One region of the Pseudoclavibacter endophyticus genome, then DNA from elsewhere that is predicted to be linked to it. Evidence: riboswitches for the same ligand, from Rfam matches in the RefSeq annotation. Region 1 holds a riboswitch; the other holds the start of a gene.
The links. Region 1 has a riboswitch for FMN ahead of F8O04_RS01800 (ABC transporter permease). Riboswitches for the same ligand answer to the same signal wherever they lie in the genome.
Positions count from the first base shown of each region.

Region 1 (4,188 bases):
ATGAGGAGGGCCAGATCGTCGCCGCGCGCGTCGATAGTGGCCTGGGAGGCGCCGACGGCTGGACCGACGAGCTCCTGCTCCTCGGCGAACACGTCGATGACGCGCACGGGGAAGCCCGCCCGCTCGAACTGCACGGCATCGTTGTTCACGAAGCCCATGACGCCCTCGACTTTGCCCGAGGTCAGCGCCACCTGCTGCGTGTACCCGATCGACTGCAGATCGATGTCGGCTTCGCTCATGCCGCCCGACTGCAGCAGGGCGAGGAGCGCGAAGTACGTCTGCCCGAAGGGACCCGGGGTTCCGATCGTGCGACCGCGCACGTCCGCGGCCGTCTCGATCGGCGAGTCGCGGGGCACGATCAGGGCAGCCGGGTACTCGCTGTAGAGCGTCGCGATCGACACGACGTCGGTGCCGTTGCTGCGCGCCTGCACGATCTCGTCACCGCCCGCGTAGACCACGTCCTCCGTACCGCTCTGCAGCGCGCCGAACAGATCCTCCGACTGACCGTGGTGCCGAAGCTCGACGTCGAGTCCGACCTCTTCGAAGAAGCCCTGCTCGGCCGCCACGTAGAACGGCGAGAACTGGATGTTCGGCGTATACGTCAGCCCGACCGTCAGCACGTCTCCGCTGCTGCCCTCGTCGCCGGCGGGCGAGCATCCGGCGACACCCCATACGAGCGCGACGGCCGCGGCGACGGCGGCGATGCGCCGACCGGCGCGTGAACGGGTGAGGTGGATGCTCATGGGTGTCTCCTGAGGATGCTCAGCGGCCGACGACGGGAATGGATGCGGTGATCGCGTCGCTCGTGCGGCCGCGAGACCGATTCTGGCGCCAAACGACCCACGCTTCGAGGAGGCGCAGCACGGTGAAGAGTGAGACCGCGAGCACGACCAGCACCGTGAGCGTGGAGAACAGGCCGACCACGTCGTTGGCCCCCTGATAGAGCGTGAGGAGCATGCCGAGGCCGTTGCCACCCATCGTGAACTCGCCCACGACGGCGCCCGTGATCGACAGCGCCGCGCCGCCGCGTACGCCCGCGAGCACGCTCGGCAGCGCGAGCGGCGCCTCGATGTGCCACAACGACTGCCAGGCGTTGGCGCCATCGAGTCTCGCCGCCTCGAGCACGTCCTGCGGCAGGCCCCGCACGCCGAGCGACGTGGTGATGAGCATCGGGAAGAACGCGGTTATCGCGCACAGGATCGCAATGGGGAACAGGCCATAGCCCACCCAGAGCACCAGCAGAGGTGCGAGCGCGATCGCCGGCACCGCCTGCGAGGCCGCCACGTACGGGGTAAGCGCGTAGTCGACGATGGCGATGCGGGCGACGAGATAGCCGACCGGCACCGCGATGCAGACGGCGATGAGTGAGCCGGTGATCGCCTCGCCGAGGGTCACCCATGCGTAGGCGAGCAGCTCGCCCCGGGCGAGGTCGCCCCACAGCCGATCCGCGAGGTCGATCGGCGAGGGCAGGAACTGCTGCGGGACCAGGCCGAGGAGGCTCGCGGACTGCCAGATAACGAGCACCACGATGCCCAGGCCGACCGGCGCGAGGACGCGCGCGCGATCGGCGAATGATTTTGTGGCTTCGGCCATTGCAGTGGTTCCCGGGCTCCCGTGCGATTTCGGACTCCGGGGCGTGGCGGTGCCGTCGTGCCATTCCTCGATTCCTCGCGGAACGCGGCGCGACCGCGAGCCGGGCGCACCTGTGCGACCCTGCGCGCCTCCCATCCGGACTTTGACCGTCGGTCCCGGGATCTCACCGGATCGGCCCCGGCCTTTCGGCCGAGGCTCGCGGACTGTAACCGCCGGTTCGGATTCTCACCGACCCCGGAGCGCGTGACTCTGCGGCAAGGCTAGGCGACGCGGCCACTCCATCGGTAATCGCCGTTTCGAGCTCAGGCGACCCCGTCGCTCGCAAAGCGGCGCTCGAGGTACTTCTTCGCGTTGCCGAGCTGGTTCTTGAGGGCGACTGAGGCGACGCCCTTCGCGAGCCCGAGCTTTTCGGCCATGCCGCCGGCATCGAACTCGGCCTCCAGTACCAGCGACGTGGTCGTGGGGCTGACCGCCCGACAGCGCAGGTCAAGCACGAACGGCACGCGCTGCGTCATCGACTCGTAGCGGGCGTGGTTCGGCGGATCGACCTCGGTGGCCTTGGCCTCGAACGACGCCGTCTTGCCGGCCAGCTCGACGACCCACTTCGTGGTGTCGGGGCCCGTGACTTCCATCGACTTCACGAGCGAGAGGAATCTCGGCATCGTGTCGGGATCGGTGACGGCCCAGAACACTTTCTCAACCGGCACGTCGACATCGATGGACTCACTCACTCGGGTCATGTCCCACAGCCTATTGGGTGAGTCCTACGTGAGCGTCAGCGGGTCGGTCAGCGGCTCGCCCGATTCCCGCGACGCGAAGCACCAGTAATTGCGCACGCCGGCATCCCAATCGCTTTGCGACATGGCGAAGCTCGCCTCGATGCGCAGGTCGTCGATGCCGGATGCGACCGTCATGTTGATCGATGTTGGAGCCTGGCAGGCGCGCATCGCCTGCGACTGCAGCAGTGCCTCCCCGGGGTACTCGTCGTCCGCGGCGAACTCGGTCGCCGAGACGACGGCATACAACTCGGCCGCGTGGGGCGTCGTGCAGTCTGCGAGTTCGAACTCGTCCTGCCAGGCCGACGTGTAGGAGGCGTAGCACTGCCCGGCGGCGAGCCTGCCACCGCTGACGTAACCCGGCACACCCGGCCCGCTCGTGGGCGTCGACACGACCATCGGCGCCGGCTGCGGGGCGAACGGGTTCAGAAGGTAGCCGAGGGCGCCGGCGCCGATCGCGAGCACGACGGTGATGACCGCGGCGATGCCGATGAAGCGGTGCCTCGTGGAGCGGCGCCGTCGGGCTTCCGCGTCGAGACCGCGCCGCCGCGACGCGTCGACGTCGGCGGTCGACGACCGAGCGATGTCACGAGGGTGCGGGGCGTCGGCCGCCCGCTCAGCGCTGGAACGTAGCGCGGTGGGTTGCGCCGCCTCGGGGTGCCCCGAGGCGACGTGCCCCGCGACCGCCGGCTCGTCCGGAGCGGCCCAGCCGAACGCGTTGGCGTCCGGCCCCTCTCGCTCGGTCATGTCGTCTCGGCCAGCCCCAGATCCGCCAGGTCGAACGCGTAGCGGTAGGCATAGCCTGCGTCCTCGATGCGGCCGCGCGCCTCGGTGTCGCGGTCGGCGATGACCGCGACGCCGACGATCGTCGCGCCGACGGCCTCGAGTGCCGCGATCGCCGCGAGCGGCGAGCCGCCCGTGGTCGAGGTGTCCTCCAGCACGACGACGCGCTTGCCCTCGAGATCCGGACCCTCGACCTGCCTGCCGCGGCCGTGGCCCTTGGGCTCCTTGCGCACGACGAACGCGTCGATCGTGCGGCCCTGGGCCACGCCCTGGTGCATGACGGCGTTGGCCAACGGGTCTGCGCCCATCGTCAGGCCCCCGACGGCGTCGACTCCGGCCGCTCCCCCGAGCTCATCGACGAGCTCGAGCAACACGCGCCCGATGAGCGGGGCCGCGCGGTGGTCGAGACTGAGCTTGCGGAGGTCGATGTAATAGCTGGCACGCTTGCCGCTCGTGAGCGTGAAGTCGCCGTGGAACACGGCCTCGTCACGGATGAGCTGGAGTAGTGCGGCACGGTCGTCGTTCACGCGCGACAGTCTAGGGGCGCGGCGTTCCGTTACACGGCTCAGTGCTCTTCACGCGTCGCGACGGGGCGTCCGGCCGGAGTGATGACCCGGTGACTGATTCGCCAGTGGCCTTGGTCGCGGCGAAGGGTGTCGTCGTACGTCACCCCCTGGGTCGTTCCCGTGGCCATGATCATCAGACACTTCGACAGCGCCGTGGCCTCGTCTTCACCGGTGCTCGTCAGGATGATATTGGTGAGGAAGTGCGCGATGGGTGCGTGGCCACTTGCAGACAGCTGGGCCGCGGCGGCGCAAATCGTATCGAGTCCCTCAAAGACTCCGATGCCGGGGGCGGTCATGTCGTAGACGGCGTCTGGCGTGAACAGTTCATCGATGCGATCGAGTTGGTCGGCGTCGACGAGATGGGCATGGAGCGCGAGGGTCTCGGCGATGTCGAGGCGGTCTTCGGTCGTCAGCATGAGCAGTCCTCCAGGACGGAACGGGGCGAATCCCCATAGTTGGTACTCAGTACC
Region 1 is NZ_WBJY01000001.1:412,639-416,826, reverse strand. It holds gene F8O04_RS01805 (ABC transporter substrate-binding protein) at 1-743, opposite strand, end outside; gene F8O04_RS01800 (ABC transporter permease) at 763-1,593, opposite strand; FMN riboswitch at 1,714-1,840, opposite strand; gene F8O04_RS01795 (SRPBCC family protein) at 1,896-2,333, opposite strand; gene F8O04_RS01790 (septum formation family protein) at 2,358-3,116, opposite strand; gene pyrE (orotate phosphoribosyltransferase) at 3,113-3,688, opposite strand; gene F8O04_RS01780 (nuclear transport factor 2 family protein) at 3,718-4,134, opposite strand.

Region 2 (4,188 bases), 710 kb from region 1:
ACAGCTCCAAAGGCTGTTGTGCTGCCGTTACACCAAGGAGGACCGCGCAGCGCGCGCCGCACCCACCAAGTCTGCCAGACGTCCGCGAGCGCGTGCAGGCGGGCCCCACTCCCGGCGATACCGCCGGCACCGCCGCCGTTTCAGCCACCGATCATGGCATGCGGGCACACTACGGCCATGCAAACCCCGTTGCCGGACTACCTTTCCGAGGTACTGACCGCCTGTTCCCCCGACCAGGAAGGCGAGCTCCCCGACGACATCCCGGAGCTCGCGTCGGCCGACCCCGGGCGGCTCGCGCTCGCCCTCGCGACGATCGACGGCGAGGTGTACAGCGTCGGCGACGACGAGGTGCCGTTCACGATCCAGTCGATCGCGAAGCCGTTCGTCTACGCGCTGGCGATCCAGGACTCCGGTCTCGACACGGTCCTCCAGCACATCAGCGTCGAGCCGAGCGGCGACGCCTTCAACGAGCTCTCGCTCGAGGCCAGCACGGGCCGGCCGTTCAATCCCATGATCAATGCGGGCGCCATCGCCGCGCACAGCCTCGTCATAGGCCCGGGCGCCGACGAAGGGGCACGGACGGAACGGATCATCGACGCCTTCTCGGCGCTCGCCGGGCGCCAGCTGAGCATCGACGAAAGCGTCCTCGAGTCGGAGCTCGAGAACAACCACCGCAACCTCGGCATCGCCCACATGCTCCGCGCATCGGGCCTCCTCCCCGACGACCCGGCAGAGGTCGTGCGCGGATACGCGAAACAGTCGTCGATCGCGGTGACGGTTCGCGACCTCGCCGTCATGTCGGCCGCCCTCGCGAACGGCGGGCGACTCGTGCACTCGGGTGAGCGCGTCATGCACTCGCACGTCGCTCGTCAGGTGCTCAGCGTCATGATGAGCTGCGGCATGTACGACGCCACGGGCGACTGGGTCACGCAGGTCGGCATCCCCGCCAAGAGCGGCGTGGCCGGGGGCATCGTGGGCGCCCTGCCCGGCCAGCTCGGCATCGCCGCCTTCTCGCCGCCCCTCGACCCCCAGGGCAACAGCGTGCGCGGCGTCGACCTGTTCCAGCGGCTCAGTCGTGACATGGGGCTGCACCTCATGGACGCCGAGCAGCCGAGCCACAGCGTGATCCGCGTGATCGACGAGGTCGCCGACGATGCCGGCGAGGCGTGGCTCGTGGCGGAGGTGTTCGGCGCCGTCCGGTTCTCGGGCGGCGAACGCGTGGCACGCCGCATCAGCGGCGTGCCCGGCATCGATGAAGGTGGGCCCACCCGTGTCCTTCTCGATCTGACGGCCGTCCACTCGCTGAGCGAGGTCGCCAGGCGCATGTTCGTCGAGACGGCGAGGCGCCTCGCGCACGAAGGACACCGCGTGCTCGTGCTCGACCCGCAGGGTTTCACGGCCGACGCCGACGAGCCCACGATCGGCGACGCCCGCGTCGTGGGCTCGCTGCCGTGGCGTCGCGACGCCGGGGCGTAGCGTCCCGGCGCCCCCGGCATAATGGCGGGATGCAGCAGCATTCCGGTCACGAGGGCGCGGTCGACGCGGTCGACGCGATCGTGCGCGACTGGGAGCGCGAGCGCCCCGACCTCGACGTCGACCCGCTGCGGATTTTCTCGCGTGTCAAGCGCATCGCGAAGCAGCTCGACACGGTGCGAAAGTCGGCATTCGCCGCGACCGGCCTCGAGCTCTGGGAGTTCGACGTGCTCGCGGCGCTTCGTCGCGCGGGCGCGCCTCACCGCCTGAGCCCGAAGCAGCTGCTCGCCATCACGCTCGTGTCGAGCGGCACCATGACGAACCGGCTCGACCGCCTTGCCGCACGTGGCCTCGTGCGCCGCGAGGCCGACCCCCACGACGGTCGCGGGGTGCTCGTGACGATGACCGATGCCGGTCGGGTGCGCGTCGATGAGGCGCTGACCCGGCTCGTGGCCGCGGAGCGGCAGCTGCTCGAAGACCTCGACCCCGAGTCACGTGACGGCCTCGCCGACAGCCTGCGGCGTCTCACGGTCGCAATGGAGATCGACGAGCACGACGAACGGGTGCGCCCATGAGCGTGCGGGTCGACGTGTGGCTGTGGGCGGTGCGCATCTTCAAGACGCGCTCCCGCTCGACGGCCGCCTGTAAGGCCGGGCACGTGCGCGTCGGCGACGACCGGGCCAAGCCGGCCACGCCCGTTCGCATCGGCGATCGGGTGCGGGTGCGCATCGAGGGCTTCGACCGCGACCTCGAGGTGACCGGGCTGATCGAGAAGCGCGGGAGCGCCGAGGTGGCCCGCGCCAACCTGATCGATCACTCGCCGCCGCGCCCGAAGGCGATCGACGTCGGCTATGTGCCGATGCGCGAGCCCGGGGCGGGGCGCCCGACGAAGCGTGAGCGACGCGATCTCACCCGGCTGCGCGGCCACTGAGCGGACCGCGTCGCCGTGCGCCTCCCCACGGGGTCGCGCGGGGCATGCCGCATAGGCCGTGGCGCCGCACGCGGCAAGCGCGACCGCGGATGCGGTACGTTTCGAGTCACGCAACATGCTTCGGGGTCGGTGAAAATCCGAGCCGACGGTGATAGCCCGTGAGTCCTGTTCCCTTGGTACCGGACCGATCTGGTGGAATTCCAGGGCCGACGGTCAAAGTCCGGATGGGAGGACGCATGTGCGGCGGCAGGAGTGCCGTCGCGCGCGACGACACCCTCGTCGGTGCCGGCGCCGACCCCCGGGGCGAACCCGGAGGACCCAATGACCAGCCGCAGCGACGCCGTCGCAGACCTCGATGCCGCCATGGCGCACGCGGTCGAGCTCGCGGCGCTCGGGCCCGTCTACGGCCCGAATCCGCGTGTCGGATGCGTGCTGCTCGCTCCGGAACCCGACGAGGGCGCGTGGTCCAACCACGTCGGTGCCCCGCGCGGTGGCCCGGCGCCCGACGATGTCGGAGATGCACGCCCGCGCCGCGTGATCGGCGAGGGCTACCACCGCGGTGCGGGCACGCCGCACGCGGAGATCGACGCGCTGCACGACGCCCGCAGGCGAGGGATCGATCCCCGGGGCGCGACAGCCGTCGTCACGCTCGAACCCTGCTCGCACACCGGCCGCACCCCCCCATGCGCAGAGGGGCTCGCGGCCGCGGGCATCGGCCACGTCGTGTACGCCGTGACCGACCCGAACCGCCTCGCCGCCGGCGGCGCCGAGGTCCTCCGTACGCGAGGCATCCGCGTCACCCACGCACCGCACGAGCGCGCGAGCGCCCTCAACGACGTGTGGGCGACCGCGGTGCGGCGCGGCGCGCCCTTCGTCACGCTCAAAGTCGCCACGACCCTCGACGGCAGGGTCGCGGCCGCCGACGGCACGAGCCGGTGGATCACCGGCGACCTCGCCCGCGCACACGCCCACGAGGTGCGGCGGCGGGTCGACGCGATCATCGTCGGTACCGGCACCGTGGCCGCCGACGACCCTGCGCTCACCGCCCGCAACGCCGACGGTGCGCTCGCGGGGCATCAGCCACTTCGCGTCGTGGTCGGCACGCGCGAGGTGCCGGCCGGCGCCAGGCTGCGCGGGCCCGGCGGCGAGCTCGTGCACCTCGCGACGCATGACGTGCACGTCGTGCTCGCCGAACTCGGCGGCCGCGAGATCAGGCACGTGCTCATCGAGGGAGGGCCGACGCTCGCGACGGCGTTCCTGCGCGCCGACGTGGTCGATGAACTGCACGCCTACACTGCGCCACTCGTCCTGGGCGCGGGAGCCCCCGTCGTCGGCGACCTCGGCGTCGACACGCTCGCCGCTGCGGCGCAGTGGCGCACCGTGCACGTCGAGCGACTCGGCGACGACGTGCTGATGATCGCGCGGCGCCACCGTCCACGCACGGCCCGCGACGCAGCCGACGCCGATTCCGACGCCGACGCCGACGCGACCGCCCGTGCCGATGCCGGCATGGGAACGGCCACGGCGCTGACCGACTCCGTCGGTAACGGCCCACCAACCGCGAGCGAGACCGTTCGCGCCCGAAAGGAACCTGCATGACCCGCGAAGCCGCATCCGGTGCCGACGCCGCGCCCACGGGGCACGACTCCGCGCAAGGACCGCGCGACAGCAGCGACGACCGCGGCGACGCCGGCGACACGATCGTCTTCGCGACCATCGACGCGGCGATCGACGAGATCCGAGCCGGGCGGCCCGTGCTCGTCGCAGACGACGAGGATCGTGAG
Region 2 is NZ_WBJY01000001.1:1,118,565-1,122,752, reverse strand. It holds tRNA gene F8O04_RS04905 (tRNA-Gln) at 1-42, opposite strand, end outside; gene F8O04_RS04900 (glutaminase) at 178-1,476, shown strand; gene F8O04_RS04895 (MarR family winged helix-turn-helix transcriptional regulator) at 1,506-2,048, shown strand; gene F8O04_RS04890 (RNA-binding S4 domain-containing protein) at 2,045-2,404, shown strand; FMN riboswitch at 2,517-2,645, shown strand; gene ribD (bifunctional diaminohydroxyphosphoribosylaminopyrimidine deaminase/5-amino-6-(5-phosphoribosylamino)uracil reductase RibD) at 2,726-4,003, shown strand; partial or broken gene ribB (3,4-dihydroxy-2-butanone-4-phosphate synthase) at 4,105-4,188, shown strand, end outside.
Region 2: linked by a shared signal. The riboswitch ahead of ribD (bifunctional diaminohydroxyphosphoribosylaminopyrimidine deaminase/5-amino-6-(5-phosphoribosylamino)uracil reductase RibD) and the one ahead of F8O04_RS01800 (ABC transporter permease) in region 1 are both predicted to bind FMN.